DNA from 3 places in the Mycobacterium sp. IDUB_36 genome. Region 3 is predicted to be linked to each of the others. Evidence: riboswitches for the same ligand, from Rfam matches in the RefSeq annotation. Region 3 holds a riboswitch; each other region holds the start of a gene.
The links. Region 3 has a riboswitch for cobalamin ahead of ACZYW1_RS05610 (ABC transporter substrate-binding protein). Riboswitches for the same ligand answer to the same signal wherever they lie in the genome.
Positions count from the first base shown of each region.

Region 1: linked by a shared signal. The riboswitch ahead of cobN (cobaltochelatase subunit CobN) and the one ahead of ACZYW1_RS05610 (ABC transporter substrate-binding protein) in region 3 are both predicted to bind cobalamin.
Region 2: linked by a shared signal. The riboswitch ahead of ACZYW1_RS21750 (VWA domain-containing protein) and the one ahead of ACZYW1_RS05610 (ABC transporter substrate-binding protein) in region 3 are both predicted to bind cobalamin.

Region 1 covers NZ_JBVAXH010000002.1:719,607-726,414, forward strand. The annotation lists gene ACZYW1_RS21690 (DUF4190 domain-containing protein) at 1-541, shown strand, start outside; gene ACZYW1_RS21695 (sulfate/molybdate ABC transporter ATP-binding protein) at 522-1,589, opposite strand; gene cysW (sulfate ABC transporter permease subunit CysW) at 1,608-2,426, opposite strand; gene cysT (sulfate ABC transporter permease subunit CysT) at 2,426-3,286, opposite strand; gene ACZYW1_RS21710 (sulfate ABC transporter substrate-binding protein) at 3,283-4,350, opposite strand; gene ACZYW1_RS21715 (Ms4533A family Cys-rich leader peptide) at 4,404-4,496, opposite strand; gene ACZYW1_RS21720 (hypothetical protein) at 4,640-4,834, opposite strand; cobalamin riboswitch at 4,855-4,977, shown strand; gene cobN (cobaltochelatase subunit CobN) at 5,007-6,808, shown strand, end outside.
Region 2 covers NZ_JBVAXH010000002.1:730,865-737,672, reverse strand. The annotation lists gene ACZYW1_RS21770 (precorrin-8X methylmutase) at 1-372, shown strand, start outside; gene cobJ (precorrin-3B C(17)-methyltransferase) at 369-1,886, shown strand; gene cobM (precorrin-4 C(11)-methyltransferase) at 1,874-2,647, shown strand; gene cbiE (precorrin-6y C5,15-methyltransferase (decarboxylating) subunit CbiE) at 2,650-3,864, opposite strand; cobalamin riboswitch at 3,875-4,044, shown strand; gene ACZYW1_RS21750 (VWA domain-containing protein) at 4,054-6,036, shown strand; gene cobO (cob(I)yrinic acid a,c-diamide adenosyltransferase) at 6,036-6,650, shown strand; gene ACZYW1_RS21740 (cobyrinate a,c-diamide synthase) at 6,644-6,808, shown strand, end outside.
Region 3 covers NZ_JBVAXH010000001.1:1,141,422-1,148,229, forward strand. The annotation lists gene ctpC (manganese-exporting P-type ATPase CtpC) at 1-1,585, shown strand, start outside; gene ACZYW1_RS05600 (heavy metal-binding domain-containing protein) at 1,662-2,450, shown strand; gene ACZYW1_RS05605 (DUF5073 family protein) at 2,450-2,824, shown strand; cobalamin riboswitch at 2,844-3,015, shown strand; gene ACZYW1_RS05610 (ABC transporter substrate-binding protein) at 3,057-4,232, shown strand; gene ACZYW1_RS05615 (iron chelate uptake ABC transporter family permease subunit) at 4,238-5,287, shown strand; gene ACZYW1_RS05620 (ATP-binding cassette domain-containing protein) at 5,284-6,717, shown strand; gene ACZYW1_RS05625 (DUF7676 family protein) at 6,711-6,808, shown strand, end outside.

The DNA of each region.
Region 1 (6,808 bases), on a different contig from region 3:
GTGGGCGATCGCGACGTTCGCACTCGGCTTGGTCAGCCTCGTCCCGCTGAGCCTGTTCTCCGGGGTCGTCGCGCTGGTCAAGACCCGGGATGGCAAGGAGTCCGGACGAGGCCTCGCGGTTGCCGGCCTGATGATCTGCGTGCTGTGGGCGGCGGTGTGGGCCTACAGCCTCTGGCCGAAGAATGGTCTGATCACCGGAACGCTGCAGTCCGATCGGGTCGGCATGTGCTTCCGCGGCGACGTCAATTCACCGGTCAGTTGCGACAAGCCGCACACTGACGAGGTTTTCGCGATGCTGCGGCTGTCGCGCTTTCCGGACAGCGACGCCGAACAGCGAGAGATCGACAACCGATGTAAGACCGAGCTGCCCAAATATTCGCCGATCGCCAGCCGCGACCCGGGCATCCAGGTGGACGCGTGGTCGCCGGGTGCGGAGTGGAAGCAACTCGACACCCACGCGGCCGGCTGTGTCGCCCATTCCAGTCACGACCGGGCCCAGTCGATCAAGCTCGGACCAGCATTCAGCTGGAACTCACCCTGAGCCCCTCCGCGTCGGCATCGACGTCATCGCCGCCCGGCACCGTCGTCGCCGGCAGAGTAGGCACCCGGGTCGCACGGACATAGACCGTGTCGCCTTGCTTCAAGCCGAGAGCTTCGGCGTCACCGCGGGTGATCTGGGCAATGAACGGCCGGCCGGTGGCGGCGTTGGTGAGTTCGACACGAACCTCGAAACCCAGCACGACGACCCGGTCGATGGTGGCCCGGATCACGCCGGTGGCCTCGGCGGATCCGTCGCCGGCCGCGATCGCCATATCGGGGTTGCGACCCACCCGGATGTCATGCGGGCGAACAAGAGTCCCGTTCAGCGACGAGACCGCACCCAGGAACGACATCACGAACGGGTTGGCCGGGGTGTCGTAGACCTCGCTCGGCGATCCCACCTGTTCGATGCGCCCGTCTTTGAGCACCGCAATCCGATCCGCGACGTCCAGCGCCTCGGCCTGGTCGTGGGTGACCAGCACGGTCGTGACGTGCACCTCGTCGTGCAACCGGCGCAGCCAGGCCCGTAGATCGTCGCGGACTTTGGCGTCGAGGGCGCCGAACGGTTCGTCGAGCAGCAGCACCTGCGGGTCGACCGCCAGCGCCCGCGCCAATGCCATCCGCTGGCGCTGCCCGCCGGAAAGTTGGCTGGGGTAACGGGTTTGGAAGCCGCTGAGGCCCACCACCCCCAGCAGATGGTCGACCTTCTCGGCGATCTCGGCTTTGGGCTTGCGCCGGATCTTGAGGCCGAAGCCGACGTTGTCGCGCACGGTCAGGTGCTTGAACGCCGCGTAATGCTGGAATACGAAGCCGATGCCACGACGTTGCGGCGCGACGGTGGTGACATCGCGGCCGTTGATCGTGATCGTCCCGGTGTCGGGTTGGTCGAGCCCGGCGATGGCGCGCAAGAGAGTTGACTTGCCCGATCCGCTGGGGCCCAGCAATGCCGTCAAAGACCCGGTGGGAACGTCGAAGTCGACGTTGTCCAATGCGATGAAGTCGCCGTAGCGCTTGTTGGCGCCGCGTACGGTGATGGCGTTCTCAGTCATTGCGCCGGTCCTCCCCTGTCATGCCTGCTTGGCTGCCCGGTTGCGGCGAGCATCCAGAATCACCTGAACGATCAGAACCAGAACCGACACCGCCATCAGCAGCGTCGAAAGTGCGTATGCGCCGTACTCGGCGCCGCGGTTGTAGCGGTCGGACACCAGCAGCGTCAGGGTCTGCGACTGCCCCGGGAGATTGGACGACACGATGATGACCGCGCCGTACTCGCCGAGGGTGCGGGCGATGGTCAACACGACGCCGTAGGTCAATCCCCAGCGAATCGACGGCAGGGTGATCCGCCAAAACGTCTGCCACCAATTCGAACCCAGCGTTGCGGCCGCCTGCTCCTGATCGGTGCCAATCTCGTACAGCACCGGCTCGACCTCGCGCACCACGAAGGGCAGCGTTGCGAAAATGCTGGCCAGCACGATGCCCGGCAAACCGAAGATGATCTTGAAGCCGAAGTCCTTCTCGACGAACCCGAGTAGCCCGGCCGATCCCCACAGCACAATCAACGCGACACCGACCACCACCGGCGACACCGCGAAGGGCAGATCGATGATCGCCTGCAGCACACCCTTGCCGCGAAAACGGTTGCGCGCCAACATCAGCGCGGTCGGGATACCGAAGACCACGTTGAGCGGCACCACGATCGCCACCACCAGCACCGACAAGTTCAGCGCGGAGATCGCCGCCGGAGTGCTGACCCAGTCGATGAATTGACCGATGCCGGGCTGGAACGTCCGCCACAGGATCAACCCCACCGGGACGACAAGCAGGACCGAGACATAAGCCAGGGCCAGAAACCGAAGCAGATAACGAACCGCCGGAGAGAGCGTCATCAGGCCAGCTCCTCCCGCTTGGCGGCGCGCGATCCCACCGTGCGCAGCACGAAGAGCACGACGAACGAAATGGCGAGCAGGACAATCGAGATGGCCGCGGCGCCGGTGCGGTCATCGTTCTCGATCAAGGTGCGGATCCACTGCGAGGACACCTCGGTCTTGCCCGGCACCGCGCCACCGATCAGCACCACGGAGCCGAATTCGCCGATCGCCCGCGCGAACGTCAGGCCCGCACCCGTCAACAACACCGGTGTCAGCGAGGGCAACACCACGGTGGTGAAGATCGTTGCGTTGTTGGCCCCCAACGACGCCGCCGCTTCCTCGGTCTCGTGATCGATCTCGAGCAGAACCGGCTGCACGGCCCGCACCACAAAGGGCAGCGTGACGAACGCCAGCGCCACGCCCACACCCCACGCGGTGTGCTGCAAGTGCAGACCGACCGGAGAATGCTTGCCGTAGAGGGCCAGCATGACCAGGCTGGCCACGATGGTGGGCAGGGCGAACGGCAGGTCGATCAGAACGTCGACCAACCGCTTACCCGGGAAGTCGTCGCGGACCAGCACCCAGGCGATCAACAACCCGAACACCATGTTGAGCACGGTCACGCCCGCCGAGATGGTCAACGTCACGCGGAACGACTCGATTGCCGCGTTCGAGGTGATCGCGAGCCAGAACGCGTCCCAGCCGCCACCGATCGACTGCCACAGGATTGCCGCCAGCGGCAACAGCACGATGACCGACAGCCACACCACCGACACGCCCACCCGCAGCGATGTGCCGTTGTTGATCAACTTGTTGCGGCCCAGGGGTTTACCGCCACCGGTGCCGCCGGACAATTCCCGGGTGATCGCCGTCGTCATCCGGTCGCCTGCGTGTAGATCTTGGTGATGCTGCCCGACTTCTTGTCGAACAGCTGCGAGTCGACAGTGGGCCAGCCGCCGAGATCGGCCAGCGTCCACAATTTCTGCGGCGCCGGGAACTGATCACGGACCTGCGCGGCGACCGCCGGGTCGACCGGGCGGAATCCGGCTGCCGCCCAGACCTTTTGGGCCGCCGCGGTGTACTGGAAGTTCTTGAAGGCGACGGCGGCGTTCAGATGGGGGCTGCTGGTCACCACGGCCACCGGGTTCTCGATCTTGATGGTCTGCGGCGGGTTGACGTGGATGATCGGCTTTCCCTGTCGCTCGGTGGCCAATGCCTCGTTTTCGTAGCTGATCAGAACGTCGCCACTGCCCTGGACGAACACGTCGGTGGCTTCGCGTCCGGACCCGGGCCGGAGTTTGACGTGCTGACCGACGAGTTTGCGGATGTAGTCCAGGCCGGCCTGCGGGTCGCGGCCACCGTTGCTCTTGACCACATACGGCGCGAGCAGATTCCACTTCGCCGAACCCGAGCTCAACGGACTCGGCGTGACGACGTCGACGTCGGGCCGGAGCAGGTCGTCCCAATCCTTGATGTTCTTCGGGTTGCCGGGCCGCACCACCAGGGTCACGACCGATCCGAACGGGATCCCCTTGGTGGCGTCGGAGTCCCAGTCCTTGGCGACCTTGCCGGCTTTGACCAGCCGGGTGACGTCCGGCTCGACCGAGAAGTTGACGATGTCGGCGGGCTTGCCGTCGACGACGCCGCGCGACTGGTCCCCCGATGCGCCGTAGGAGGCGATCACCTGGATGCCCTTGCCCTCCGGCGATGCGTTGAACGCCGGGATCACCTTGCTCCAACCGGGCTCGGGAACCGAGTAGGCGACCAGCGTGATGCTGGTGTTCGCACCGCTCGGTCCTCCCCCTCCGACGACATCGCTGGCGCCGCCGTGGCATCCGGCGATCAGGCCCGCGGCGAGGCTCAACGCGACAACGTGGCGCCACCCGACGGGTTTCTTGTCGTCGTCGAACAATGGTCGACCTTTCGGAAGTGAACCTGACATCTGACGGATCCCAGTGCGAAGGAAAGCGAGTTTCGGCGCGCGTGGGCAGAAGGTCAGCGACAACAATGCACGTCAGCGACGGCGCAATTTCCCACGGCAATAAGCGCCAAGATGTGGCACTCGGTACTGCCGGAGACTGCGTGCATGGGCGAAGCGTAACAGAATCTTTTCGGCCCGCAGCTCAAGCCCGGTGCAGGTCAGCGGGTCAACAGCCAGGCGACGATGACCAGCACGATCAGCGCGACCAGCACCAGCGTGACCCGCGATCGCGGCATTCCGGTATTTCCGCTCATCCGGCATCTTCGTCGCTGTGCCGGATCCCGCGCATCACCCGAAGACCGCGGCCCAGCGCGCCGTCGAGGGCTGCCGCGATCACGTAGGCCAGCACCAGCACGACCGGCATGACCACGATCGTCTGGAAGACAAACCCCAGGCCAGAAAGCCACAGCTCGACGCCGTCCCACCAGTTCAGGATCGCGTTCATCGCGCTCACCCTACTAAGCTGATTCCCGCACGTCTCGTGGCAACAGGAATCCGGTGAAAGCCCGGGGCGGTTCCGCCACTGTGAGGGCCTCGGCGTCCAGCCGGCGGTCCGAGCCAGACACTGGTCACGGGGCGCTCCATCACACGGGGCGAGAACCCCGGGGAGGACCTGAGTGAACACCGTCGATACGTCGACCCACCGCATCGCGTTGCTGTCCACATCGGACACCGACCTGCTCTCGGCGCGCGCGTCACTGGCGCCGTACCGCCTGGGCAACCCGGCGCGCCAACCCGTCGAGGACGCACTCGACGGCGTCGACCTGGTCGTGCTCCGGGTGCTCGGCTCGTCGGCGGAGGTCGCCGCGGAGATCAGCACACTGCGGGCCACCGGGCTGCCGCTGATCGTGCTCGGCGGCGAACGAACACCCAGTGCCGAGCTGATGGAATGCTCGACGGTGCCGATCGGGCTTGCGGCGCAAGCACACTCGTATCTCGCCGAGGGTGGGCCGGCGAATCTCGCTCAGCTGCATGCCTTTCTGTGCGACACGGTGCTGCTGACCGGTCAGGGCTTCGACGAGCCGGTGGTGATCCCCGAGTGGGGTTACGCCTCCCGGCCCGCCGACGTGGACGCACCGGCCCGGATCGGGGTGCTGTACTACCGGGCACATGAGGTCAGCGGCAACTCGGGTTTCGCGCACGCCCTGGCCGACGCCGTCGACGCGACCGGCAGTGCGGTCGGCGTTCCGATCTTCGCGTCCTCGTTGCGCAGCGCACCCGACGAATTGTTCGACGCGCTCGGCTCATTGGATGCCGTGGTGGTCAGCATGCTGGCGGCCGGGGGGTCGAAGGCGGCTGCCGCCGGCGCGGGTGAAGACGATGCTTCGTGGGACATCGAGCGAATCGCCGCGATGAACATTCCCGTGCTGCAAGGGCTTTGCCTGACATCCTCACGCGAGGAGTGGGAGTCCAACGACGACGGCGTCACCCCCCTCGACTCCGCGACGCAGATCGCGATTCCCGAGTTCGACGGCCGCATCATCACCGCGCCGTACTCCTTCAAAGAGGTCGACGACGACGGTCTGCCCCACTACGTCGCCGACCCCGAACGCTGCGCGCGGGTGGCCGCGATCGCGGTCAACCATGCGCTGCTGCGCCACATCCCCAACGCCGACAAGAAGCTCGCGCTGGTGCTCTCGGCCTACCCCACCAAGCATTCCCGCGTCGGCAACGCCGTCGGTCTCGACACCCCGGCGTCCGCGGTACGGCTGTTGCACCGGCTGGCCCGGGAGGGCTACCAGGTCGGCGACGGGTTCGGCGTACTCGGCATCGAGGACGAGACCAAGGCCGGCGACATCCTGATGCACACGCTGATCGACGCCGGCGGCCAGGACGAGCAATGGCTCACCACCGCGCAGGTCGCCGGCGCGCAAGTGACGGTGACACCGGCGCAATACGCCGAGTGGACCGCGGACCTGCCCGCCGAACTGCGCGACGCGATAGCGCAGGCGTGGGGCCCGGCGCCGGGGCGATTATTCGTCAACGACGACGGCGATCTGGTGATCGCGGCGTTGCGGTCGGGCAACGTCGTGCTGATGATCCAGCCGCCGCGCGGATTCGGGGAGAACCCGGTGGCGATCTACCACGACCCGGACCTGTCGGTCACCCACCACTATCTCGCGGCCTACCGCTGGCTGGAGCACGGTTTCGGCGCCCACGCGGTGGTGCACCTCGGCAAGCACGGCTCGATGGAGTGGCTGCCGGGCAAGAACGCCGCGCTGTCGGCGGCCTGCGCCACCGATGCCGTGCTGGGAAACCTGCCGCTGATCTACCCGTTCCTGGTCAACGATCCCGGCGAGGGGGCGCAGGCGAAACGGCGTGCCCACGCGACGATCGTCGACCACCTGATTCCCCCGATGGCCCGCGCCGAGAGTTACGGCGACATCGCACGCCTCGAACAGCTTCTCGACGAATACGG
Region 2 (6,808 bases), on a different contig from region 3:
GCGCACAACGAGGTGCACTGCTTCTTGAACGAGCCCGGTGTGCCGGAACTGGCGAAGAAGTGGAACACCACCCGTACCGCCGCCGCCGTGTCGATGTGGGAACCCCTCCTGGCCGGTGCGGTCGTCGCCATCGGCAACGCACCGACCGCGCTGTTCCACCTGCTGGAGATGCTGATCGACGGTGGGCCTCGGCCTGCGGCCATCGTGGGCTGTCCGGTCGGATTCATCGGGGCCGCGGAATCCAAGTCGGCCCTTGCCGCATTGTCACGCGACCACGGCATCGACATCCCGTTCGTGACGGTGCGCGGACGGCGCGGCGGCTCGGCGATCACCTCGTCGGCCATCAACGCGCTGGCCTCGGAGGCCGAATGACGTTGGCGCGCTTCTACGGAATCGGACTTGGTCCAGGCGATCCCGAGCTGATCACCCGCAAAGCGGCGCGAATCATCGGCGAATCCGACGTCATCGCCTACCACGCCGGCGTCAACAAACAGTCCTACGCGCGGACCATCGCCGCGGATCTCATTCCTACGGATGCGATCGAAGAAGAACTGCGCTACCCGCTGACCACTGGAACAACCGACCATCCCGGCGGGTACGCCGGAGCGCTGGCCGAGTTCTACGAGGAGTCGGCGGCCCGGCTGGCCGCGCATCTGGAGGCCGGGCGCACGGTCGCCCTTCTCGCCGAAGGGGATCCGCTGTTCTACGGCTCCTTCATGTACATGCACGACCGGCTCAGCGCCCGTTTTGCCACCGAAGTCATACCGGGAATTCCGGCCTTCGCCGCGGCGACGGCAGCGGTCGCCTGGCCCCTGGTCCGGCAGACCGATGTGCTGACCGTCCTGCCCGGGACCCTGCCCGAGCCGGAGCTTGCCCGGCGCCTGGCCGACACCGACGGCGCGATCATCATGAAACTCGGCCGCACCTTTCCGGCGGTCCGCCGGGCGCTCGCCGCCGCCGGGCGTCTTGAACACGCGATGTACGTCGAGCGCGCCAGTCACCCTCAGCAGCGTTGGATGCCGGTGGCCGAGGTCGACGAATCGAGTGTGCCGTACCTGTCGCTGATCGTGGTCAACGGTGATTCGATCAATGGGCCGCGATCCCGTGTGATGGCCGAAGAGCCCAGTCCGGCAACGGTTTCCAGTGCCGCAGGTATCGCCGAACTCCTGGTGGTCGGGCTCGGCCCCGGACCGGACGACTGGCTGACGCCCGAGGCGGCGACGGCGCTGTCCGATGTGCGGCACGTCGTCGGGTACGCGCCGTACGTGGCGCGAGTGCCGCAGCGAGAAGGTCTGCAGCGGCACGCATCCGGCAATACCGTCGAGGTCGACCGCGCCCGCTTCGCGCTCGACCTGGCCCTGAGCGGTGAGTCCGTTGCCGTCGTCTCCGGCGGCGACGCAGGCGTGTTCGGCATGGCGTCGGCCGTGTTCGAGGCAGCCGACGACGAGCGGTTCGCCGAGGTTCCCATCCGGGTCCTGCCCGCGGTGTCGGCCGTCAACGCCGTCGCCGCGCTGGCCGGAGCGCCGCTGGGCGCGGACTTCGCGGTGATGAGCCTGTCGGACCGGCTCAAGCCGTGGCCGGTGATCGAGAAGAGGTTGCGCGCGGTCGCCGACGCCGACCTGGTAGTGGCGATCTACAACCCGGCTTCGCGGTCTCGCCCCGACCAGATCAAGCTGGCCCGGGACATTCTGCTCGAACACCGTCGCCCCGAAACGGTCGTCGTGGTCGGTCGTGACGTCGGCCGGACCGGGGAATCGTTGACCGTGACCACGCTCGGCGACCTCGACGCCGACACCATCGACATGAAAAGCCTTGTCCTGGTGGGCGCATCGAGCACTCGGACCACTGCCTCCGGCCGGGTGTGGACGCCGCGGTGGGTGCGGTGACCGCCGTCCAGTTCGTCGGCGCCGGACCGGGTGCCGCCGACCTGCTGACTGTGCGGGCTACCCGGTTGCTGGCAGCGGCCGACACCGTGCTCTATCCAGGCAGCTATCTGGATCCCGGTGTGCTGCAAACCTGTTCTACGACAGCTGAATTGATCGACACTCAGAAGCTGGACCTGGACGAGATCGTCGCCGCGATGGTCGAGGCGCACGGCGCCGGCCGACGAGTCGTGCGACTGGTGTCGGGTGACCCTTCGCTGTACAGCGCCGTGTCGGAGCAGGCTCGGCGGCTCGACGCGGCCGGCGTGCCGTGGGCCATCACGCCGGGGGTGCCGGCTTACGCCGCGGCCGCGGCGCGGGTCGGTCGCGAACTCACCGTCCCGCTCGTCGCGCAATCCGTTGTGTTGACCCGCGTCCAGGCGCGCTCCACCGCGATGCCCGAGACCGAGTCGCTGGCCGCGTTCGCCGCGACCCGTGCGACTCTCGTGCTGCATCTGGCCATCACCTCGATCCGGGGATTGATGGACGATCTGCGGCCGACACACGGCCCGGACTGCCCGGTCGTGGTGGTCTACCGGGCGTCGCAGCCGGAGGAGGTCGTTCTCCGCGGGACGATCTCCGACATCGCCGAGCAGGTCGAGGCGGCGGATCTTCGCCAAGCAGCGGTGATCCTGGTGGGTGACGCACTCGGCGAGCGCACCGATCCGCGGGCGGGGGAGAGCCACCTCTACGACCCGCAGCGCGACCGATCGGCTTTTCGGTGACCTCAGCCGGCCGGCCTGGTGAACGCCCACTGCGTCACCGCGCGGGCCGGCGCGAAGCCGGTGAACGACCCGACCGGCGCAGCGTGCTCGACGTGGATTCGGGTGAGCTCACCGCCGTGCTCGGAGTACGCGGCGGCCAGGACGGCTTCGGTCTCCACCGTCACGCCGTGCACCACGATCCGGCCGCCGGCCGACAGTGCGTCCAGACAGCGCGCCAACACCCCGGGTCGGCTCGCGCCGCCGCCGACGAAGACCGCATCGGGAGCGGCCAAGTCGCTCAACGACTCTGGGGCGGACCCGTGGACCACCTGCAGAGCGGGTACACCCAGCGAGCGGGCATTGCGGCCGATCCGTTCGGCGCGAACGGAGTCCGCCTCCACGGCAACGGCCCGGCAGCTCGGGTGTGCGCGCATCCACTCGATGCCCACCGAACCGGCACCGGCGCCGACGTCCCAGAGCAGCTGACCGGGCGCCGGCAGCAGGCGGGCGAGCGCGGCAGCCCGCAGATCCCGCTTGGTGAGTTGGCCGTCGTGTTCGAACAATTCGTCCGGCAGGCCGCTTGCCCACCCGGCGAGCAGCGGACCATTCAATTGCAACGCAATGATATTCAGCCGTGGTGCCTGACCGTCGAACTCTCCGGCCGTCGACTCCCGAATCGTCTCCTGGTCGCTGCCGAGGCCACCCAGCACGACGAAGCGGCTCGCCCCGTACCCGCGCGCGGCGAGCAGATCGGCAAGAGCCGCCGGGGTTTTCTCGTCAGAGGACAGCACCAAGACCCGGCGACCGGGAGCGAGCTCCCGCAGGGCGGCGTGGACGTCGCGGCCGACGACGCTGACCACCGCGGTGGATTCGGCGGACCAGCCGAGCCGGGCCCGGGCGATGGTCACCGACGACAGATGCGGGATGACGGTGACCCGGTCGGTGCCCAGGATGTCGACGAGCGTGGTGCCGATTCCGCTCAGCATCGGGTCGCCGGAGGCCAACGCGACCACCCGGCGGCCCGCGTACTGCGTCAACAGGTCTGGCAGCGCAGCGCTCAGCGGGGACGGCCAGGGCTGATGGACCCGGCCGTCGACGGCGGGCAGCAGCGCCAGCTGACGCGGGCCACCGAGCACGATTTCCGCTGCCGCGATGGTGGCCCGCGCGAGCGGCGACAGCCCGTCCCAACCGTCGGCGCCGACGCCGATGACAGTTACCCGCAGGTCGGAGGTCGGCACGGCGGCGATGCTAGCGTAAGGCCCGCGAGGCACCCTGCGAACAGGCGTAATGGTTTCGTGGGGGAACGAGGGAAGCCGGTGAGATTCCGGCACAGGCCCGCTACGGTGATCCGTCGCGCCGCCCGGTCCATGGGCGCACGAGCGGTCAGTCCGACTGCCGGCCTCGCATGAAACGAGCGGAGCCTCACCATGACCAGAACTGATCAGCTGTACCCGTTCCCCGCCGTGGTCGGTGGCGATCCCGACGCGCCCGGTGGGCTCGACGACATGGCACTCGCGCTGGTGCTCAGCGTCATCGATCCGGGCATCGGTGGCGTGCTGGTGCGCGGCGAAAAAGGCACCGCGAAATCGACGCTGGTGCGCGCCCTCACCCGGGTGCTGCCGCCGATCGACGTGGTCGCCGGCGACCGATTTTCTACCGACCCGGCGGACCCGGACCCGGCCTCTCCGGACGGGACCTTCGGCCCCGGAGCGCTGGTCGAAACCCGACCCGTGCGACTGGTCGAACTCCCGGTCGGTGCCACCGAGGATCGCGTCGCGGGATCGATCGACCTCAAGCAGGCGCTGAGCGACGGCGCGGTGCATTTCGAACCCGGGCTGCTGGCCAAGGCGCACCGCGGAATCCTCTACGTCGACGAAGTCAATCTGCTGCACGACCACCTGGTCGATCTCCTGCTCGACGCGGCCGCAATGGGCACCGTCACCGTGGAACGCGACGGCATCTCGGTCACCCACGCCGCGAAGTTCGTCCTGGTCGGGACGATGAATCCCGAAGAGGGCGAACTGCGTCCGCAATTGCTCGACCGCTTCGGTCTCACGGTCGAGGTCGCCGCGCCGAAAGACCCGGTGCAGCGGGCCGAGGTGGTGCGCCGGCGGCTGCAGTTCGACGCCGACCCGGAGGCGTTTCGCGCGAGGTACGCGAACGCCGAAGAGCGGCTTGTCAATCGGATCCAGCACGCCCAGTCGCTGCTGGGTCGAATCCAGCTCACCGACGCCGCACTGCTCAGAATCGCCGAAGTCTGCGCCGCGGCCGGTGTCGACGGAATGCGGGCCGACATCGTCATGGCCCGGACCGCCGCGGCCCACGCCGCGTGGCACGACCGCGACCATCCCAACATCGACGATCTGCGCGCGGCCGCCAAACTCGCGCTGCCACATCGTCGTCGGCGCAACCCGTTCGACGCTCCCGGGCTCGACGACGACCAACTCGACGAGCTCTTGCCGCCCGAAACCGATCAGGCGCCCGAGCCCGACCCTGACCTCGACCCCGACGACCCCGGCGGTGGCCAGGACGCTCCCGACACCGCACCGCCCAATTCGGGCGGCGGACAGCAGAATCCGGCATCCGCACCGCCGGTCGGTGCCGGAGAGCCCTATCGGACAAAACTCTTCACAGTCCGCGGCGTGGGAGACGGGCACGCCGGCCGTCGCAGCCGCGCGCGGACGACGACGGGCCGACGGACCGGGGCCAGCCCGCTGTCGGATGCGGGCATCCACCTCGTCGAGACCGTCCGCGCCGCCGCGCCACATCAGGTCGCTCGCGGGCGCAGCACCGGCCGCCTGCTGCTCCGGCCCACCGATCTTCGTCGGGCGGTCCGCGAGGGACGGGAAGCGAACCTGGTGGTGTTCGTCGTCGACACCTCGGGATCGATGGCGGCACGCGAACGCATGCAGCAGGTCAAGACCGCAATCCTGTCGCTGCTGCTCGACGCCTACCGACGCCGCGACCGGGTGGGGGTCATCACCTTCCGCGACCGCGCGGCCGAGATCGCCCTGCCACCAACCGGATCGATCGACATCGCGGCCAAGCGACTGGACGACTTACCGGCCGGCGGGCGGACGCCGCTCGCGGAAGGGCTGATGAAGGCCGCCGAGGTGGTCCGGCGTGAGCGGTTGCGAGATCCGAGTCGACGGCCGTTGCTCGTCATCGTGACCGACGGCAGGGCGACCGCGGGCCCCGATCCCGTTGCCCGGGCTCATCAGGCTGCGGCTGTGCTGCTGCACGACGGCATCGACAGCATCGTCGTCGACTGTGAAAGCGGCCGGATGCGAATGGGTTTGGCAGTCACCCTCGCCGAGCACCTCAATGCCGAGCACGTGCCGCTGGCTCAGGTGAACGCCCAGGCGCTGGCCGACATCGTCCGCGGCGCCACCACACCCGGGGCGGCCTGATGCCGCAGGGCCAGGTCTCGATCGTGCCCAATGACCAACTGACTACCCGGCAGCGCCGCAACCGGCCGCTGCTGCTGGTGCACACCGGCGAAGGCAAGGGAAAGTCTACGGCCGCCTTCGGATTGGCGCTGCGCGGATGGAACCAGGGCTTCCGCATCGGGGTGTTCCAGTTCGTCAAATCGGCCAAATGGCGCATCGGTGAGCAGACCGTGCTCGAGCGGTTGGGCGCGCTGCACACCGAAACGGGTGAGGGCGGGCCGGTCGAATGGCACAAGATGGGGTCGGGTTGGTCGTGGAGCCGCAAGGCGGGCACCGAGCTCGACCATGCGCAGGAGGCCGCGGAGGGCTGGGCCGAGATCAAACGGCGCCTGGCCGCCGAGACCCACGACCTGTATGTGCTCGACGAGTTCACCTACCCGATCACCTGGGGTTGGGTTGACATCGACGACGTGGTCGACACGCTCGCCACGAGGCCCGGGCGTCAACACGTCGTGATCACCGGCCGCGCCGCACACCAGCGGCTGACCGACATCGCCGACCTGGTCACCGAGATGACCAAAGTGAAGCACCCGATGGACGCCGGTCAGAAGGGCCAGCGGGGTATCGAGTGGTAGCCGTCGAGCTTGCCCGCATCGTCGTCGCCGCGCCCGGATCGGGGCACGGAAAGACCACCGTGGCAACCGGTTTGATGGCCGCTCTCGCTGCGCAGAGGATGGCGGTCTCCGGTCACAAGGTCGGTCCCGACTTCATCGACCCCGGTTATCACGCCCTG
Region 3 (6,808 bases):
GTACCTCCAGGATCTGACCCTGCGCCGGACCAGGCGGGCCATCTCGGATCTGTTGCGGGGCACCGCGGATACCGCGTGGGTCCTGATCTCGGACGGCGAACAACAAGGGACCGAGGTCCAGGTGCCCGTCGACACCCTGCAGATCGGCGACGACGTCGTGGTCTACGACCATGTCGCCATCCCGGTCGACGGTGATGTGGTCGACGGCGAGGCCGTCGTCGACCAGTCCGCGATCACCGGCGAGACACTGCCGGTGAGCATCGTCGCCGGCTCGGCCGTGCACGCCGGATCGGTGGTGCTGCGCGGACGACTGGTCATCCGCGCCCGCGCGGTCGGCAACCAGACCACGATCGGGCGCATCATCTCCCGCGTCGAGGAGGCTCAGCACGACCGGGCGCCCATCCAGACCGTCGGCGAGAACTTCTCCCGCCGCTTCGTGCCGATCTCCTTCATCGTCTCCGCGGTCACCCTCGTCCTCACCGGCGATGTCCGGCGCGCCATGACCATGCTGCTGATCGCCTGCCCGTGCGCGGTCGGGCTGTCCACCCCAACGGCGATCAGCGCCGCGATCGGCAACGGCGCACGGCGCGGCATTCTGATCAAAGGCGGCTCGCACCTCGAGCAGGCCGGCCGGGTCGACGCGATCGTCTTCGACAAGACTGGGACGCTGACGGTGGGCCGCCCGGTCGTCACGAATATCATTGCCCTGCATGATGATTGGCAACCGGAGCAGGTGCTCGCGTATGCAGCCAGCTCCGAGTTGCACTCCCGGCACCCGCTGGCCGAGGCGGTGATCCGCTCCACCGAAGAGCGCCGCATCACGATCCCGCCGCACGAGGAGTGCGAGGTGCTGGTCGGCCTGGGCATGCGGACCTGGGCCGACGGCCGGACCCTGCTACTGGGCAGCCCGTCGCTGCTGCGGGCCGAGAACGTCGAGGTCTCCGAGGAGGCCTCCGACTGGGTGGACAAACTGCGCCGCCAGGCGGAGACCCCGCTGCTGCTCGCGGTCGACGAGACGCTGGTCGGGCTGATCAGCCTGCGCGACGAAGTCCGCACCGAAGCACCGGAGGTGCTCAACCAGTTGCGCACAAACGGAATTCGTCGCATCGTGATGCTCACCGGTGATCACCCCGACATCGCGACGGTGGTCGCGGCCGAACTCGGCATCGACGAGTGGCGCGCCGAGGTGATGCCCGAGGACAAGCTCGAAGTGGTGCGCCAACTGCAGGACGAGGGCTACATCGTCGGGATGGTCGGCGACGGCATCAACGACGCGCCGGCGCTGGCCGCGGCCAACATCGGCATCGCGATGGGCCTGGCCGGAACGGATGTCGCCGTCGAAACCGCGGACATCGCACTGGCCAACGACGATCTGCGACGCCTGCTCGACGTCGGTGACCTGGGCGCCCGTGCGGTCGAGGTGATCCGGCAGAACTACGGCATGTCGATCGCCGTCAACGCCGCCGGGCTGCTGATCGGCGCCGGCGGCGCTCTGTCACCGGTGCTCGCGGCGATCCTGCACAACGCGTCATCGGTGGCCGTCGTCGCGAACAGTTCACGGTTGATTCGGTACCGCTTGGACTGAACGCCGCTACGCCCGGCGTCGGCCTCGTACGATGTGCGCTACCGGCGAAAGGCTCGATCGGTGAAAGGACGTTCCCGTGTCATCGACCCCGCTCGACCCGGTTGCCAGCGAACGGCTCTCACACGCCGACAAGGTCTTCACCTCCGACCTGTCGGTCAATGAATTCGCCCTGCTGCACGGAGCCGGCTTCGAGCCACTCGATCTGGTGATGGGCGTCTCGGTGTACCACGTGGGCTACCAGTTCACCGGAATCCGGCAGCAGTCCGAGCTGCCGGTGCTCACCGAGGCGACGTACCGGGCCCGCTGGAATGCGATGGCCCGCATGCAGGCCGAGGCCGACGCGCTGGGCGCCGACGGCGTCGTCGGTGTGCGGCTGGAATGGCGCCAGCACGGTGCCGAGGCCGAGCACCTCGAGTTCATCGCGGTCGGTACCGCGGTGCGCTACACGGCCAAACCCGGGTCCTTCCGGCGCAGCAACGGCCAGGCCTTTTCCAGCCACCTGTCGGGCCAGGACCTGGCCACCCTGCTGCGATCGGGCTGGGCGCCGGTGGCATTCGTGATGGGCAACTGCGTGTTTCACATTGCCGCGCAAGGCTTTCTGCAGACGTTGCGCCAGATGGGCCGCAACATCGAGATGCCGCAGTGGACGCAAGGCAATTACGAGGCACGCGAGTTGGCCATGTCGCGCATGCAAGGCGAAGCCGAGCGCGATGGCGCGCGGGGAGTCGTCGGTGTGCACTTCAACATCCAGAACTACGCCTGGGGTTATCACACGGTGGAGTTCTACGCCGCCGGGACGGCGGTGCGTCGCATCGGCACGGGCGAAACGATCACGCCGCAGTTCGTGCTCGCCATGAACGACTGATGGCGGAATTCGACGCGCAACGCGTGAGCGCCACGGTGACCCGCGCGTTGACCGGCCCGGGCGGAATCGGGTTGATCATCGAGGTTTTCGCCGGATTGCCGGGCGTGACACACACCCCGGCCCGGCGCGGGATGTTCAAGTCGCAGCCGGCGCGGTTGCAGATCGGCGACTGGCGCTACGAGGTGACGCCGGACGGCCGCTTGCTGGCGGCCCACGTCGTGGGCGGCGTCGTGATCGGCGAAGAGGTGTTGCTCGCCGACGCGGTCGGCCCGCATCTGGCCCGTTCCCTCGGCCAACTGGCCGCCCGCCACGGCGCGACGGTCGTCCCCAACATCGACGCAGCGGTGGACGCCCTGAGCGCCGGGGCGGGTTGACCCCTCCGTCGACCCCCGCACGACATGCGATAATCCCCCGGTTGGGCGATGACGACAGAGGAAGCCGGTGCAAGTCCGGCGCGGTCCCGCCACTGTCATCGGGGAGCGACCCTCACCAGCCACGGCCACCCGGCCGGAAGGCGAGGCAAGCAGCGATCCGAGAGCCAGGAGACTCACGTCATCGCGTCCTGCGACCCGGGGCGGTCGACCCCGAGAGAGCTGGCGAGCGTCGATGTCACGCCGTTTCTGGGTGGCGCTCACGGTGAGCGCATGGCTGCCGGTTGCCGCCGCGGCCTGCGGCGCGAGCCCGCATACCAGCGCTCTCCCCCGCCGTGACTGCATCACCGACTATCGGCCCGGCGTCGACTATTTCCCGGACAAATCGACGGTCTTGGATGCCACCAACTTCAGCCTGGCCTACCACGACAGTTACCAGGTCCTGACCGTCAAGCAGTCCTACCCGCACGGCCACCCGGAGTCCTACGTGCTGGTGCGATGCGGCGCGCCCATCCCCGAATTGACCGGCGATCTGGTTGGGGCGCAACGGATTACCATACCGGTCGCCAGCATGTACTCGGCGTCGATCACCCAGTTGGGCATGCTCGGGGAGCTCGGCCGAACCGACGCGGTCACCGGTGTCGCCGCCACCGACGACGTCGTCAATCCCGAACTGCGGCAACGGATCAGCAGCGGGAAGACGGTCGGCTACGCACCCGGCACCCAGGTCGACACCGAGGGTGTCGTCGCCGCCCATCCCGACGTGCTGGTCAGCGGCGGACTCGAGGAGCCGAGCTACCCGAAACTGCGCGACGCCGGCATCAGCGTGCTCGCCGACGCCGAATGGCTGGAAGCGACGCCGCTGGGCCGGGCCGAGTGGATCAAGGTGCTCGCCGCGCTGACCGGGACCGAGAAGAAAGCCGGTCAGATCTATTCGCGGCTGCGTGACGACTACGCCGCGGTGGCCCGCAGATCGGCCGGCGCGCGACCCGTTGACGTGCTGTCCGGCGCCATGTACCAGGGTGTGTGGTCAATGCCGGCCGGCGGCGACTACGCCGGGCGCCTCATCGTCGATGCCGGCGGCAGCTATCCGTGGGCGGGTGACCCCGGCAGCGGGTCGCTGCAGCTGAATTTCGAGTCCGTCTACGCCAAGGCCGGGCAGGCATCGCTGTGGCTGGTCGCCGACGACTGGAAGACCACTGACGACGCGCTGGCCGCCGACTCCCGGTACGGCGAACTCGCCGCCGTCCGAAGCGGTCAGGTCTGGTCGGCGACCAAGGCGGGCAACGACTACTGGGAGCGCGGCCCGGCGCGGCCGGATCTTGTGCTCGCCGATCTGGTGGCGATCCTGCACCCGGACCTCGAGCCGCAGCACGAGTTCACCTTCTACCGAAAGTTGGCCCGCCCGTGACGGCCGTGACGGCGCCGATCTCGTTGCGGCTCAACCGAACCGCGGTGGTCCTGACGGGGCTGGTCGTCGCGGTGGCACTGCTGAGCGTGCTGGGTATCGCGCTGGGCCCGGTGCGGGTGCCGTTGCTCGACACCGCCCGCATCCTGGTGGGCGCCCCACCCTCGGACGCCCGGTGGCAGGTGATCGTGCACGGCATGCGATTGCCCCGCGTGCTCACCGCGATTGCCGCGGGTGCGGGCCTCGGCGTGGCCGGTCTGCAGATGCAGACGTTGTTCCGCAACACCCTTGCCGACCCCTACGTACTGGGCGTCAGTTCGGGCGCCGGCCTGGGCGTGGCGGTGGTGGTGATCGCCACCGGGTCCGGCTTCGCCGCGGGTCTGAGCGACGACCGGGTCGGCGTGACCGCTGCGGCCGCGGCGGGTGCCGCCGCCGTGCTCGCGATCGTCCTGACACTGGCGCACTGGGTGCGCTCGGCGGCGACCCTGCTGCTGATCGGGGTGATGGTGAGCGCCGCCACCACCGCCGTGGTCAGCGTGCTGCTGGTCTACGCCGACCCGCTGCGGGTCCAGCAGTATCTGATGTGGGGTCTGGGCAGTTTCGCCGGCACCAGCTGGGGCGACCTTCGGCTGCTGCTGCCGATCGTCGCGGTCGGGGTGGTCGCGGCCGCGTCGACGCTGCGCGCGCTGAATGCGCTGCTGCTCGGCGAGAACTACGCCCGCACACTGGGAATCGACGTACGCCGGGCCCGGTTGATCACGCTCGCATCGGCGTCGTTGCTGACGGGTGCCACCACCGCGCTCTGCGGGCCGATCGCCTTCCTCGGGCTCGCGGTGCCGCATCTGACCCGCTTCGCCCTCGGCACGTCCGACCACCGGGTGGTGTTGCCGACGGCGGTCCTGATGGGCTCGGCGATCGCGCTGGCCTGCGGCATCGTCAGCCAGGTGCCGGGCAGCGACGCGGTACTCCCGATCAACGCGGTGACCGCCCTGATCGGGGCGCCGATCGTGGTCGCGGTGCTGGTCCGCAGCCGCCGCGGGCTGGGGGTGCCGCAGTGAGCATCCTGCAGTTGCGCGACCTGACGATCGGCTATCGCCGCCGGCGACAAGTCACCACTGTCGCCGCGGAGTTGTCAGCGGTGGCACACGGCGGTGAGCTCACCGTGCTGCTCGGTCCCAACGGGTGCGGAAAGTCGACGCTGATCCGCACCATGTGCGGATTGCAGCCCGCACTGGGCGGACAGGTGTCGCTGGACGGGACGGACCTGGCCGGCGTCGCGGCCGACCGGTTGGCCCGGCGGGTCGCGGTCGTGCTCACCGACCCGGTGGACCCGGGACTGCTGTCGGTCCGTGAACTCACGGCGCTGGGTCGCATCCCGTATCTCGGTGTGACGGGCCGACTCTCGCGCGACGACCACGACATCGTCGCCCAGGCACTGACCGCCGTCGGTGCCGGTCACCTCGCCGAGCGCCCGGCCGCCGACCTGTCCGACGGCGAGCGGCAACGTGTGCTGACCGCCCGCGCGCTGGCTCAGCAGCCGGAGGTGCTGGTGCTCGACGAGCCGACCGCGTTCCTGGACGTGCCGTCGCGTATCGGCCTGATCGCCATGTTGCGCCGGCTGGCCCACGAACAGGGGCTGACGATCGTGCTGTCCACCCATGACCTCGAGCCGGCGCTACGGGAGGCCGATCGGGCGTGGCTACTCGGCCGCGACGGCACCCTGGTCGACACCACGCCCGGCCGGCTCGCCCGGGACGGACAGCTGAATGCCGTATTCGATTGCGAGATAACCCCATCCAGTGACCCGGCGGTAGTCACCGCGCTCGCCGAGCTGAGCGACGTGAGCGGGTATTTCGCCCTGGGCACCGGAGCGTTGGACAGCGGATGGCGGCCGGTCCAGCAGCTCTACGACGACACCGCGCTGCTCGGCGAGGTGGTCGGCCGGATCGCAGCCCGCATGCAGGTCACCGAACAGCGCGTCGCGGCGTCGACATTCTTCCTGGGCTTCGCCGCCCGGCTGTGGTCGATCGGGCTGGGCGCGGCCGCGGGCTACCGGCTGCTCGTCGACCTGCCACCCGACCGGCTGCTGTACCGGGAGAGCGAGGGCCAGATCCAGTTGCACCTCGAGCATCCCGCGACCCGGCAGCGCGACGAGCCGCACACCGCGCTGGCAGACATGGTGCTCGACCGGCACCTGGACCCGCTGGGGGTCGCGCTGCGGCGACTCGGTCCGATCTCGCAGGGACTGCTCCGCGGCAACGCGGCCTCGGCGCTACTGGGCGCCGCGCGGGTCTTCGACCAGAACCGCGCGACGACGTCAGGATGGCAACTGGCTCGACGCATATGCGACGAAAGATTGAGCGCAGCCGTCTCTTTTGACGATAACGGCTACCGCCGAACCAGCTGCTGTTTGTATTACCGCACGCCCGGAGGCGGGCTGTGTGGCGACTGCGCCCTCGACCGGGTGCCGGAAAGGTTGTTGTGTTGATCGACTTCAGTCCCGCGGTCCAGACCACCGAGGACAACGGACGCGAGCAGGTCTGGCCGCTGCCGACCGACGAGAAAAATCTGCTCGCTCT